DNA from 3 places in the Isoptericola sp. NPDC019571 genome. Region 2 is predicted to be linked to each of the others. Evidence: riboswitches for the same ligand, from Rfam matches in the RefSeq annotation. Region 2 holds a riboswitch; each other region holds the start of a gene.
What was found. A riboswitch is a leader RNA that binds a small molecule or an ion and turns the genes downstream of it on or off. The one in region 2 is predicted to bind S-adenosylmethionine.

Region 1: another riboswitch for S-adenosylmethionine. It lies ahead of ACH443_RS09390 (methylenetetrahydrofolate reductase); the one in region 2 lies ahead of ACH443_RS01185 (aminotransferase class V-fold PLP-dependent enzyme).
Region 3: another riboswitch for S-adenosylmethionine. It lies ahead of ACH443_RS10865 (NADPH-dependent FMN reductase); the one in region 2 lies ahead of ACH443_RS01185 (aminotransferase class V-fold PLP-dependent enzyme).

What each region holds. Positions count from the first base shown of each region.
Region 1 covers NZ_JBIRXZ010000004.1:269,900-274,488, forward strand. The annotation lists gene metE (5-methyltetrahydropteroyltriglutamate--homocysteine S-methyltransferase) at 1-1,153, opposite strand, end outside; gene ACH443_RS09390 (methylenetetrahydrofolate reductase) at 1,182-2,216, opposite strand; SAM riboswitch class I at 2,222-2,328, opposite strand; gene ACH443_RS09395 (NADP-dependent oxidoreductase) at 2,422-3,321, opposite strand; gene ACH443_RS09400 (hypothetical protein) at 3,381-4,565, opposite strand.
Region 2 covers NZ_JBIRXZ010000001.1:250,360-254,948, reverse strand. The annotation lists gene ACH443_RS01195 (NAD(P)-dependent oxidoreductase) at 1-37, shown strand, start outside; gene ACH443_RS01190 (CsbD family protein) at 148-321, shown strand; gene ACH443_RS01185 (aminotransferase class V-fold PLP-dependent enzyme) at 395-1,837, opposite strand; SAM riboswitch class IV at 1,872-1,988, opposite strand; gene ACH443_RS01180 (rhodanese-like domain-containing protein) at 2,292-2,783, shown strand; gene ACH443_RS01175 (O-succinylhomoserine sulfhydrylase) at 2,780-4,045, shown strand; gene ACH443_RS01170 (class I SAM-dependent methyltransferase) at 4,451-4,589, shown strand, end outside.
Region 3 covers NZ_JBIRXZ010000005.1:141,760-146,348, forward strand. The annotation lists gene ACH443_RS10850 (LLM class flavin-dependent oxidoreductase) at 1-376, opposite strand, end outside; gene ACH443_RS10855 (nitrilotriacetate monooxygenase) at 386-1,579, opposite strand; gene ACH443_RS10860 (flavin reductase family protein) at 1,594-2,127, opposite strand; gene ACH443_RS10865 (NADPH-dependent FMN reductase) at 2,157-2,771, opposite strand; SAM riboswitch class IV at 2,793-2,927, opposite strand; gene ACH443_RS10870 (DoxX family protein) at 3,067-3,621, opposite strand; gene ACH443_RS10875 (hypothetical protein) at 3,770-4,189, shown strand; gene ACH443_RS10880 (DNA polymerase IV) at 4,263-4,589, shown strand, end outside.

The sequences.
Region 1 (4,589 bases), on a different contig from region 2:
TGGTGCCCGCCGCCTGCTGGTCGAAGACCTCGTCCTCGACGTCGTGCGGCACGTGCAGCAGCGACGTCGACGTGCCGACGGCGAGGGCCCCGGCGCCGAGGCCCCGCAGCGACTCGACGACGTCGAGCTTGGCGGCCAGGTCGGCCCGCCAGACGTTGTGCCCGTCGACCACGCCGGCGACGAGGGTCTTGTCCTCGAGACCCGGGACCGGGCCGGCGGGCACGGCGCCCTTGACCAGGTCGATCGCGATCGCGTCGACGTCGGTGCCCGCGAGCACGGCGAGTCCGTCGTCGCCGAGCCCGCCGAACGGCGCCGTCAACAGGATCGCGGGCCGCACGCCCGCCGAGTCCTCGGAGGCGGTGTCGTCGGTGGCCGTCGCGAGGTCGGTCGCCAGGGTGCGGTACGCCGAGGCGATCGCCGCGTGCAGGCGCTCCGCCGGCACGTCGAGGGAGTCCGTGACGAGCGCGGGCTCGTCGAGCTGCACCCACGGCACGCCGACGGCGGCCAGCGCGCGGAGCAGGTCGGCGTACGCGGCGACGACGTCGTCGAGCCGGTCGAGCGGGTGGAAGCCCTCGCCCGCCTCGTCGGCCGCCTTCGACAGCGCGAGGAACGTCACCGGGCCCACGAGCACCGGGCGCGTCGTGACGCCGGCCTCCTTGGCCTCGGCGTACTCGCGCACGATGCGGTGGTCGGCGAACGAGACCGGCGTCGTCTCGCTGATCTCCGGCACGAGGTAGTGGTAGTTGGTGTCGAACCACTTGGTCATCTCGAGCGGGGCGTCCTCGCCGCGGCCGCGGGCCACGGTGAAGTAGCCGTCGAGCTCGAGCGAGCCGTCCGCGTCGTCGAGCAGGTCGCGGAACCGCTCGGGGACGGCGCCCAGCAGCGCGACGACGTCGAGCACCTGGTCGTAGTAGGAGAACGCGCCGGGCACGGAGCCGTCGTCGGGGTTGAGGCCGAGGTCGACGAGGCGGCGGGCCGTCTCGCGGCGCAGCGCGCCGGCCGCGACCTCCAGGTCGACGGCGTCGGTGCGCCCGGCCCAGAACGACTCGACGGCCTTCTTGAGCTCGCGGCGGCGCCCGATGCGCGGGTAGCCGAGGATCGTGCCACCGGGAAATCCCGTGGCGGGGGTGGGGCGTGTCGATGTGGTGGACATGAGCACTCCAGAGTTCGGGCTCCGCGCGTCAGACGGCGGGAGCCTGGGTCGGGATGCTCGGTACCCACGGCCTTCTGGCCAGGTCCGCGCCGTCCGACGTGGCGTCGGCCGGCGCCGGTCCGCCGAGGTGGACACCCTCGAGCAGGTCCAGAGCGGGACGGTACTTGTTGAACGTGTACACGTGGATGCCGGGTGCGCCCGCGTCGAGCACGCGCTGGGCGAGCTCCACGGCACGCGCGGTCCCGTAGGCGTGCTGGGCCTCCGGGTCCGGCAGGGCGTCGAGCGCGTCCAGCAGGTGCCGGGGCGCGCGGACGCCGGTGAGCTCCTCGACGCGACGGAGCCGGCGCGGCTCGGTCGTGGGCAGCTGCCCGGCGAGGATCGGGATCGTCACCCCGGCCGCGCGGGCCTCGGCGACGAAGTCGGTGTAGGAGTCGGCCTCGTAGAACAGCTGCGTGATGGCGAAGCTCGCCCCCGCGTCCTGCTTCTCCTTGAGGCGCCGGACCTCCTGGGCCCGGGTGGTGCCGGCCTGCACGTTGCCGTCGACGAACGTCGCGACGGCGATCGTCATCGGGCGCGCGGCGCCGCGCAGCGCGGCCCCGGGGTCGGTCGCGCAGCGCCGCGCCTCGACCTCGCGCAGCAGGTGCACGAGCTCGATCGAGGACGCGACGCCGTCGGCGGGCGGCTCCCAGTCCGGCTGGTCCTTCGGCGGGTCGCCCCGCAGGGCGAGGAACGCGCGGGTGCCGGCGTCGAGGAAGTCGTCGATGACGGCGGAGACGTCCTCGCGGTGCGCGCCCACGCAGGTCAGGTGGGCCACGGGCAGGACGGGCGTGCCCGCGAGCAGGGTGGACACGACCTGGCGTGCGGTCGCCCGGTCACCGCCGCCGGCGCCGTACGTCACGGACACGAAGTCCGGTCGTGCGGCCACGAGCCGGCGCGCCGTCTCCCAGAACTTGGGGGCGGCGTCCGGCCGGCGCGGCGGCATGAGCTCGAACGAGACCGTCGGGCGTGCCGGCAACGCCGGCTGAGCTGCCGGGGTGGGCGAAAGGGATGCCTCTGCGACCATGCGTCACTCCATCGATCCTGGCGTGAGCACCTTCGTCCTCGGGAGGCTTCCGTCGGAGAACGGGTTGCTGCGGCGTCGTCGAGCCAGGACTCTCGGCCGCTCTGGATGGCTTGTCACGCGATCGTACGCAGCATCCGCGATACGGGCGAGGATGAGACCGCCTGGTGAGACGATCGCCGATGCAGATCGGGCGGGAACGCCCTGCTCAGGGCACCAGCACGACCTTGCCGCCCGCGCGGCCCGTCTCGACGAGCGCGTGGGCGCTCGGCGCGTCGGCCAGCGGCAGCACCGCGCCGACGGTGGTCACGAGGTCGCCGCGGGCCAGGGCGTCGACGGCCTCGGCGAGCTCGCCGGCGTCGCGCTCGGACCGCCAGCTGGCCTCGACGCCGAGGTCCGCCGCGGCGTCGTCGGCGATGGTGACGATGCGCTCGGTGCCGCCGCGCAGGGCGATCGAGTCGGGCAGCACGCCCGCGCCGGTGGTGTCGAGGACGGCGTCCACGCCGTCGGGGGCGAGGGCGCGGACCCGCTCCACGAGCCCCGCGCCGTAGGTGGTGGGCGTCGCGCCGAGGGCGGCGACGCACTCCTGGTTCCGCGGCGACGCCGTGCCGATCACGCGGGCGCCGCGACGCACGGCGAGCTGGACGGCCAGCTCGCCCACCGACCCCGAGGCGCCGTGCACGAGCAGGGTCTCCCCGGGCCGGACGTCGAGGAGGCGCAGCACGCGGGTCGCGGTCTCGGCCGCGACGGGGACGGTGACGGCGTCGGTCGCGGCGAGCCCGTCGGGCACGCGCGCGAAGACCGACGTGAGGGCGAGCTCCGCGTACCCGCCGCCGACGGCGAACCCGACCACGCGGTCGCCGGGCGCGACGCCGGCCACGCCGTCCCCGACCTGGTCGACGACTCCCGCCACCTCCAGCCCGGGCACGACGGCCGACGTCGGCGCCGGGCCGCCGGTCGCCCCGGCACGCGACTTCACGTCCCAGCCGTTGACGGCGGCCGCCTCGACACGCACGCGCACCTGGCCGGGCCCGGCCTGCGGGTCGGGGACGTCGGCGAGGTGCAGCGCCTCGGGGCCGCCGTGGGTCTCGAACACGATCGCGCGCACGTCTCCTCCTCAGGCAGTAGCGGAACACGGTACCGAGGTCCTCGTGCCCCGGGCCGAGATCAGGGGAGCACCGGTGCGGCGTCGGCGTCGGTCGGGCCCGTGACGTCGCCGGGCGCGCTCATGAGCCATTCGGTGGCGAACAGGACCTTGTCGGTGAGGCCGAGGATCGCGTCGCGGATCTCGACGTGCGGGGTGGAGAACGCGAGTCGGGCGACGGACCGTGCGCCGGGAGCCGGCGCCCAGTAGTCGACCAGGAGCAGGGAGACGTCCTGGCCGCCGAGCTCGGCCGCACCCCGGCCGACGCGGACGTGGCGCAGGAACGGCCCCGAGAGGGTGTCGGTGACGGTGAGCTCGTCGTCGGGTCCGAGCCGGGGGTGGAGGCGGTCGTGGATGCGTTGCAGGTGCGTGACCTCGCCGGCCTCGGGGCCGAGGTCGTGCCAGTACAGCGTGAGGTTGAGCGCGAGGGCGGCGTCCTTTCCGGGCAGCACCAGGTAGGCCATCACCTGCCCGCCCGCGGCCGCGGCCTTCGCGGCGACCGCGGTGAGCTGCTCCCGCAGGTCGCGCCGCAGCCCTGCCCCGCGGTCGCCGAGCCCCGCGCCCTGCTGCTTGACGATCGCACGGATCTGCAGGTCGCGCTGCGCCTCGTCCTCCAGGTCGATCAGGGCCCAGTGGTCGGGCAGGTTGAGCTCGATGCCGATGCCGCGTGACCCTCCGGGCTCGTCCACGCTGGCCATGGCGTGCAGGCCCTCGATGCTGATGCCCGCCCCGGAGTCGTCGGACATACCCGTCGGATCGTCGTCGGGGTCGAGGTCCAGGGCGGCCAGAGTCTCGGCGACGCCGAGGACCATCGGGTGCGGCCCGGCAGGGTCGACCACGACCCGCTCGAGCACCGCGCCGTGGCGCGTGAGGAACGGGGCGAGCGAGTCGCGACGACGCAGGCTGAACTCGCGTCCCGGGTCGTCCCCGAGGAACGTCTCGAGAGCCTCGGGGGAGGAGAAGAGACACACGTCGTACGGCTTCGCCGAGCCGACGGGTGCGTCGAAGACCCGCACCTGCGGCGTCCCGTCCTCCCGCTCGAGGTGCGGCACCACCGCCACGCCGTCCCGCAGTGCGCGAGCGACGGTGTCGCGGTCGTCGGTCAGGAGAGCGGCGGCGAGGACGGCGGAGCCGGAGGCGGGGCGGGACCTGTCGGCCGGGTCCGGGCGGCTCGGTCCCGAGGTCCGGTCTTCTGGCGACGCGCTCATGAGGAGGATGCCTTTCGGTGTCTC
Region 2 (4,589 bases):
GGTGCTGATCGAGGAGTTCGGCCGCCCGACGCCCTGACCTGCCGGTCGCCGGCCGGAGGACCACGGCCTGAGACGTCGGCGTGCGAGCCGGCGGGCACGCGCCTACGGTCGGTCTTCGAGGTCGTTCGTCTGACGGAAGGAGCCCCGATGGGACTGGGAGACAAGGCCAAGCACCTGGCGGAAGAGGCCGAAGGCAAGGCCAAGGAGGCCACGGGCAAGCTCACCGACGACGAGAGCAAAGAGGCCGAGGGCAAGGCCCAGCAGGCCAGCGCGAACCTCAAGCAGGCGGGCGACGACGTCAAGGACGCGTTCAAGGGCTGACCCGCTGACACGACGGGGCGCCACCGCACGGTGGCGCCCCGTCGTCATGTCCGCCCGGGGCGGGACCGACGGCTCAGAGGTCGTCGGGCAGGCAGCCGAAGGCCTCGTCGGCGCCCAGCGCGGCGGTGGCGAGCAGCCCCTCGAGGCCGGAGCCCTCGGGCACGGGGCGAGGGTCGTCGACGACGACCCACAGCCCGTCCACGACGTCGTACCGCGCCTGCGGCCCCTCGGTCACGAGCGAGCGGACGGCGGCGACGAGCCGCTCGACCTCCTCGCCCGCCGTGCCGAGGCCCACCGACGCGCGGACGGCCCCGGCATCGAACCCGAGGCGGCCGAGCAGCGGGTGGGCGCAGAACCGGCCGTCGCGCACCCCGATGCCGTGCTCGGCGGACAGGTACGCGGCGACGAGGCCCGGGTCGTACCCGGAGACCGTGAACGTCACGACCCCCACCGGGTCGACGGCGTCGTCCCACACGTGCACGACCTCGACGCGCTCGACCTCGCCCAGCCCGTCCACGAGGCGGCGCCGCAGGGCGTCCTCGTGCTCGCCGGCGACCCACGGGTCGAGCGCGGCGAGCTCGTCGCACGCGGCCGCGAGCGCCACCGCGCCCACGACGTTGGGCGAGCCGGCCTCGTGCCGGGCGGGGCCCTCGTGCCACTCGGTGGTGGTGGTGCGGACCCGGCGCACGGCGCCGCCGCCGGCGAGGTACGGGGTGCCGGCGTCGAGCCAGTCGCGGCGTCCGACCAGGGCGCCCGCGCCGAAGGGCGCGTACGTCTTGTGGCCCGAGAAGGCGACGTAGTCGACGCCCGTCTCCGCGAGCGAGAAGCGGCGGTGCGGCACCAGCTGGGCGCCGTCGAGCACGACGCGCGCGCCCGCGCCGTGCGCCGCGGCGACGACGTCGGCCACGGGCAGCGCCTCGCCGGTCACGTTCGACGCGCCGGTGAGCGCCAGCAGGGCGTAGGGGCGGCCCGCCGCGGCGGCGGAGCTCAGCTCCTCCTCGATCTCCGCGAGGGTGGCGGACACGGACGGCCCGCCGGTGACGACGGTCGCGTCGGTGACGCGCTGCCAGGGCAGCAGGTTGGCGTGGTGCTCGATGTCGAGCACGAGGACGCGGCCCGGCTCGCCGGTGGCCGGGTCGGCGGGCACGCAGCCCGCGAGCAGGTTGAGCGAGTCCGTGGTGTTGCGGGTGACGATCGTGAGGTCGTCCTCGCGGGCGCCGACGAACGCGCCGATCGTGCGGCGCGCCGTCTCGTACAGGGCGGTCGAGACCTGGGACAGGTAGCCGGCGCCGCGGTGCACGCTGGCGTACAGCGGCAGCACGCGCGCGACCCGGTCCGCCACGGCCTGCAGGGCCGGCGCCGACGCCGCGACGTCGAGGTTGGCGTACGGCACCTGGCGGCCGTCGACGAGCGGCACGAGCGTGTCGCCGCCGACGACGGGCAGCACGGGGGCGACGTCGTGCACGGCGGCGGCGCGCGCGGCGGGCACCGCAGGCGCAGTGGTGAGCGTGGTCATGCGTGGTCCTCCTCGGTCGTGCCGGGGAGGTGGCTCCCCGCGCTTGCCCGCACGCCGGACGGCGCGGGGCCAGGTCGTCACCCGGGGCACCCCGCCGCGAGAGGAGGGTTGCCGGCCAGCGAGCCGGGGCTTCGCGCTGGCGCTCTTGACCTGCCGCCCATCGTGCGTGCGCGGCACCTCGCGGTCAAGCGGATCCGGCGTCCTTCTCACGATGCGGTCGAGGGTGGCCACCTCGGGTTCGGCGTCGCCGGCGCGCGACCCCGGGGGACGCGCGGCGTTCGCGTCGCGAGACGGGGTGACCAGCACGCGGACGGCGGGCGTACGATCGCCACGACCATCCCGAGCGGCCGAGTGACGTGGCACGTCGACGCCGCAGCAACCCGCGGGCCGGTCGTCGGCGACGGCGGCCGTACCGGACGAGGGTGCTACCGCCACGACCGATGGGAGGACTGCGATGAGCACCCAGATCGATCCCCGCCCCGCCGAGGGCTACGCCGGCGACCTCACCCCGCAGCAGGCGTGGGACCTGCTCGCCGGCGACCCCGACGCCGTCCTCGTGGACGTGCGCACCGAGGGCGAGTGGCGCGCGATCGGCGTGCCGGACACCGCCACCGCCGGCAAGGCCCCCCTCTTCGTCGAGTGGGTGCAGGCGGGCGGTCGCCCCAACGCCGGCTTCCTCGCCGAGCTGGCCGCCGCGGGCGTGACCGCCGACAGCCCGATCGTCTTCCTGTGCCGCTCCGGTCAGCGCTCGATCGGCGCGGCGCGCCTCGCGACGGCGTCCGGCCTGGGCCCGGCGTACAACGTGCTCGAGGGGTTCGAGGGCGGCCCCGGCTTCGACGGCGTCCGCGACCGCGAGGGCTGGAAGGTGCGCGGCCTGCCGTGGGGCGCGTTCGACGACGCCGCCGCGACGCGGGCAGCCCAGCAGGACTCGGAGCAGGCCCGATGAGCGACGCGCAGGTCCCGACCGGCCCCGGCGCCGACCCCACGACCTTCGGCGGCTCGCGCCCGCTGCCCGCCACGGTCCGGCCCGCGACGCTCGCCGTGCGCGGCGGGCACCGCCGCTCGGACTTCCAGGAGATGTCCGAGGGCCTGTTCCTCACCCAGGGGTACACCTACGGCTCGGCTGCGGACGCGGAGGCGGCGTTCGCCGGCGAGCGGTCCCAGTTCCTGTACTCGCGGTACGGCAACCCGACGGTGCACACGTTCGAGGAGCGGCTGCGCCTCATCGAGGGTGCCGAGGCCTGCTACGCCACGGCGTCGGGCATGTCGGCGGTGTTCAACGCCCTCGCCGCGCTGGTCTCCAGCGGTTCGCGCATCGTATCGGCGCGGGCGCTGTTCGGGTCCACGAACGTCATCTACGACGAGATCCTCGCCAAGTGGGGGGTGCGCGTCGACCTGGTCGACGGGCACGTGACCTCGCAGTGGGAGGAGGCCCTCGCCACGCCGGCCGACGTCGTGTTCTTCGAGTCGCCGTCCAACCCCATGCAGGACCTCGTCGACGTGCGGCGGGTGGCGGAGCTCGCGCACGCCGCGGGTGCCGTGGTCGTGGTGGACAACGTGTTCGCGACGCCGGTCCTGCAGAAGCCGCTGGAGCTCGGCGCCGATGTCGTCGTGTACTCGGCCACCAAGCACATCGACGGACAGGGGCGCGTGCTCGGCGGCGCGATCCTCGGCTCGGAGGAGTTCCTCACCGGGCCGGTGCAGACGTTCGTGCGCAACACCGGACCGTCGCTGAGCCCGTTCAACGCGTGGGTGCTGCTCAAGGGCCTGGAGACGCTCGACGTGCGCGTGCGCGCCCAGAACGCGGCAGCCCTGCAGGTCGCGACCGCGCTCGAGGAGCTCGACGGTGTGACCGGCGTGCGCTACCCGTTCCTGCCCTCGCACCCGCAGCACGAGCTCGCCAAGGCGCAGCAGTCGGGCGGCGGCACGGTCGTGACGTTCGACCTCGCGGTGCCCGAGGGCACCGAGCCGGCGGAGGCGAAGAAGCGGACGTTCGCGTTCCTCGACGCCCTGCAGGTCGTCGACATCTCCAACAACCTCGGCGACGCGAAGTCGATCATCACGCACCCCGCCACGACGACGCACCGCAAGCTCGGCCCGGAGGGCCGCGCCAAGGTCGGCATCGCCGAGACCACCGTGCGGCTGTCGATCGGCCTCGAGGACCCGCGGGACATCGTGGAGGACGTCGAGCAGGCGCTGCGCGCCTGAGCTCCCGCGACGTGTCGGAGGCCCCTGCCATGCTCGGGCCCGGCACGCCCGACGAGGAGGACCTGTGGGGACACGGCACGACGTCGACTTCCTGTTCGGCGCGTGGCGCGTCCGTCATCGCCGCTGGACCGAACCCCTGGCCCCGGGTTCGACGACGGGCACCTGGACCGAGTTCGACACCGAGGCCGTCGCCGGGCAGATCCTCGACGGCCTCGGGAACGCGGACGACACGTCCGGCACCCGCGGAATTCCCTGGGCCGCCCGCCGCGGCCGTGCCTACGGTCGCCCCGTGCCCGACCCGATCTTCGCCGACCCCACGCTGGCCCGGCTGTACGACCCGCTCGACCCGGACCGCCGCGACCTCGATCCGTACCTGGCCCTCGCCGCGAGCTGGGCGCGCGCCAGGTGCTCGACGTCGGCTGCGGCACGGGCGCGCTCGCCGTGCTGCTCGCGGCGGAGGGCATCGACGTCGTCGGCCTCGACCCGGCGGGCGCGTCGCTCGACGTGGCCCGCGGCAAGCCCGGCGCCGGGCGCGTGCGCTGGC
Region 3 (4,589 bases), on a different contig from region 2:
GGCGCCGGGCCAGGTCGGCGGGGTCGTGGTACGTGGTGTTCTGCGTGGCCACGAGGCCGATGCGCTCGGTGATCGCCGCGAGCGCGGCGAGCTGGGTGATCGCGTCGGGCCGGCCCACGACGTCGAGGTCGTGGATCCGGCCGCGGGTCTCGCGCAGGCGCAGGCCCTCGCCGAGGAAGAACGCGTCGAACAGGCCGCGCTCGGCCGTGCGGACCACGCGTTCGAAGGACGCGAAGTCGGTCTGCGACCCGGACTCCGGGTCGGACCAGATGGTGGTGTGGTTGACGCCCTGGAAGAAGACGCCGAAGTGCACCTGCGCGCGGGGGCGGGTGATCGGGGCGTCGGGGGCGTGGGGCGGTGTCGTCGGTGCGGTCATCGGGGTTCCTCAGGCGATCGCGGCGGCGTGCGGGGCGGCGTGCCGCGCCCGGGTGCCGGCGCCGGGGCGGGTGTCGTAGCGGTTGGCGGGGCGCGGGAGCCCGAGCGTCTCGCGCAGGGTGGCGCCCGCGCGGGGCGCTGCGGTGAGCCGGGCGGCACGCAGCGCGGGGAGCACGTCACGGGCGAGCACCGGCAGGTCGACGTCGAGCACGGCGGGCAGCAGCCGCACGCCCGCGACGTCGCCCGAGGCTGCCAGCCGGGCGAGGAGACCGGACAGGCCCGCGGCGTCGCCGGAGTACCGCAGGGCACCCGCCCCCCAGCCCGTGCGTGCCCCGGCGGGGGTCGCGGCGTCGAGCTCGGCGAGCCGGGCCCGTGCGGTGCGGCCGTCGGCGTCGAGCACCACCTCCAGGTCGACCACCGCCAGTGCGGCGCCGTCGTCCGCGCCGGGCGCGGGGGCGGTCGCGGCGCGCGCCGCCGCCCGGGCGGCCGCGATGTCGGAGCCGCCGACGAGCGCGACGTCGACCAGGGGATCGTCGCTCACCGACGGCGCGACGTCGCCGGCCGGGGCGAGCACCACGAGCTGCCCCTGCGGCGGCCGGGGGCTGATGAGCGGGCCCTTCACCGAGAAGGTCTCGCCCACGAAGTCGACGTGGTGCAGCCGGTCGCGATCCACGTAGCGTCCGGTCGCGACGTCGCGGATCACGGCGTCGTCCTCCCACGAGTCCCAGAGGTCGCGCACCACCTGCACGACGTCGCGGGCCTCGCGGGCGAGATCGGCGACAGGCTCGCGACCGTAGGCGTCGGCCGTCTCCGGGGTGCGGGTGGCCGCGGCGAGCCAGCCGCCGCGGCCACCCGCCACGATGTCGAGGGAGGCGAGCTGGGCCGCGACGTGGAACGGCTCCGGGTAGGTGGCCGGGACCTGGGGCACCAGGCCGATCGCGGTGGTGGTGCGGGCCACGAACGCCGCGCGTGTGACGGCGTCGAGCCGCGCGGAGCCGGGCGACCCGGCGACCGCGGGCAGCAGCGCGTCGGCGAACGTCGCGAAGGTGACGCCGGCGTTCTCGGCACGCCGCACGCCGCGGGCGAGGCGAGGTGCCCCGACGAGCTCGGCCGGCGTGAGGCCTGTCGCGGGGGCTGCCGCAGGGTGGGCGCCCGCGCCGTCGACGTCGAGCCCGACGACGAAGGGGGTGGTGAGGTCGGTCATGTGTCGCTGTCCCGTCAGATCGCGGACTCGTCGCCGAGCCGGTGGTAGGTGCGGTCGAGGTAGACCAGGGGCGAGGTCCCGTCCGACCCGGACTGCAGCGCGCGCAGCGAGACCAGGTAGCTGTCGCCGACCGGGGTGCGCTGCAGCACGCGGGCGCGCACCCAGGAGACGGCTCCGTCGATGACGGGCTCGCCCGAGGGCAGCGCCGTCCAGCCGCCCCCCGCGAAACGGTCGATGCCGCTGGTGGCGAAGCGGGCGGAGAGGTCGTCCTGGTGGTCGGCGAGGAAGCTGATCGCGAGCGTGCTGGCCGCCGAGACGGCGGGCCAGGACGACGACGTGGACGCCAGCGAGAACGCGAGCAGGGGCGGCGCGGCGGACACGGAGATCACGGACGTGGCGGTGAACCCGACGGGGCGGCCCGCGTGCTCGAGCGCGACGACGGCCACGCCGGCCGGGTGCTGGCGGAACACCGTCTTGAACTCGTCCGGGGACAGCTGGGGCTCGTCCTGCTGGGCCAGGAGCTCCTCGATCTCGGACAGGGCGGACAGGTCGGTGCGCTGGTGGGCGTGTTCCGTGGTCACAGGGCGGCTCCCGTCAGCTCGGTGGTCGAGGGGGTGGTCGAGGGGGTGGCCGTGGGGGTGGTGGTCGTGGCCGACGGGACGGGGACGCCGGCGGCCCGGCGCAACGGCGTCGCCCAGCGGGCGAACCAGGGGTCCAGCGCCTCGCCGAGCTCCGGCAGCTGGGCCTCGGTGAGGGTCAGCGTGCGGGTGGGCACGACCGCACCCAGCTCCACGAGCACGGGTCGGAGGTGTGCCTCGCCGGCGAGGGCGTGCGCCGGGTTACCGGACACGACGAGCGGCACGACGACGACGCCCGCCAGGCCGTCGGGCCCGTAGAGGTCGAGGAACGCCTTGAGGAGGCCCGTGTAGGAGGCCTTGTAGACGGGGGTCGCGACGACGGCGACCGTGGCGCGCGCCAGGCGCTCCTTCGCCGCGTCGGCGGCCGGGTGCGCGGCCGTGAGGATCTCGCCCGCGAACGCCGCGAGCTCGATCGTCGCCACGTCCGCGGTGCCGAGCAGCTCGGCGACGCGGCTGGCGGCGGCCTCCGCCGCGGTCACGGTGCGCGAGCCCGCGCGCGGGTTGCCGGAGACCACCACCACGGAGGGGGTGGCGGGGCGGGTGTTCTCGGTCATGGGTCGTCCCTCGCAGTCCGTCGATCACGCTTGCCGCACGGCGTCTCGACCCGCGGGGACGGGCCGGCCGGCGGCCAGGTCATCTCCCGGAGCACCCCGCCGTGACATGGGGGTTGCTGCCCAGCCAGCCGGGGCTTCGCGCTGGGGCTCGTGACCTGCGCGGAGGTATAGCAGCCGGTCGGACGAACGCCAGGGCCGTCCGGAGACTTCTCACCATCCGGACACGTGGACGCACCGGAGCCTCCGGCCGGGGGACGGCCGGAGGCTCCGGGGTGGTGCGAGGGCGCCTGTCTCGTCAGGCCTCCAGGCGCAGGCGCGCGCCGAGCGCGACGGCCGCGACGACGGCGGCGCCCGCGACCAGGACGACGTCCTTGAGCACGTACTGGCCCAGCAGGGTCATGCCGTGCCCGAACAGCTCGTCGCCGAACAGCGCGACGGGGGACAGGATGCCGACCATCGCGACGGCGAGGACGACCAGCCCGACCCGCAGCAGGCGGCCGGAGACCAGGGTGAGCCCGATGAAGGTCTCCATGACGGCGACCAGGACGACGGCGGTCGTGGCGGGGACGAGCCCGAGCGTGAGCGTCTCGACGGTGCGGCCCGCGATCTCCTCGGCGGGGCTGGCGCCGGGGAAGAACTTCAGGACGCCGAAGCCGAGGAACACGAGCCCGAGCGCGACCCGCAGAGCCGGGACGGACCACCGGGTCAGGAACCGGGCCAGGGCGGTGACGGCGACGTCGAGCCGCAGCGCCACCTGCTCGGCCAGCGCGTTCGGGAGCCGACGGGCGGCGGGGGCGCTCGGTGCGCGGGTGCCGGCGGTCGTGCGGTGGGTCGGGGTGGAGACGGACATGGTGGTGCTCTCTTCCAGGGGGAGGTGCGACCCGGGGGTGGTCGCCCTGGGAGAGAGCGGCCCACGGGGCCGGGAATGCGTGCGCCCCCGGTTTTCGCCCGGTCCTCACCCGCTCGACGACGCGCCCGGCACCGCCTACGGTGCCGGCATGGACCACGAGCCGATGCGACGGGTCGCCGAGTTCCGTGCGGCGTTCGACCTCGAGGTCGAGACCGCCCGACCGGGTCTGGCGGAGCACCGCCGGGCGCTGCTGGCAGAGGAGTCCGGGGAGGCGGCCGAGGCGCTCGCGGACCTCGCGACGGCGCTGGCCGAGGGCGGCGACGTCGCCGCCGCGTACCGGGCCGTGGCGAAGGAGCTGGCCGACGTCCTCTACGTCACGTACGGCGCCGCCGACGCGCTGGGGATCGACCTTCCGGCGGTGTTCGTCGAGGTCCACCGCTCGAACATGAGCAAGGTGGACGCCGACGGCTGCGTGCTGCGGCGGGCGGACGGCAAGGTGCTGAAGGGGTCGGGATACAGCCCGCCGGACCTCGGCGCGCTGGTCTCCCCGCCGACGGGCCCCGCGTAGGTTTCCGCACGACGGTCCCCGCGCGGACGTCCCCGCGCGGCGCGGGCGGGACGTCGTGACGCAGACTCGGGGCATGGGCGCGCGCCGCTTCCGCTGGGTGCTGCACGTCGACCTCGACCAGTTCCTGGCCGCGGTCGAGGTGCTGCGGCGCCCGGAGCTCGCGGGCAGGCCGGTGATCGTCGGTGGGCGCGGCGACCCGACGGAGCGGGCGGTGGTCTCCACCGCGTCGTACGAGGCGCGGGCGTACGGCGTCCGGTCGGGGATGCCGCTGCGCGTGGCGGCCCGCAAGGTCCCGGACGCGGTGATCCTGCCGGTCGACCACCCGGTGTACGAGGCGGCCTCCGCGCAGGTGATGGGGGCGCTGCGCGGGCTGGGCACGGTGGTCGAGGTCCTCGGCTGG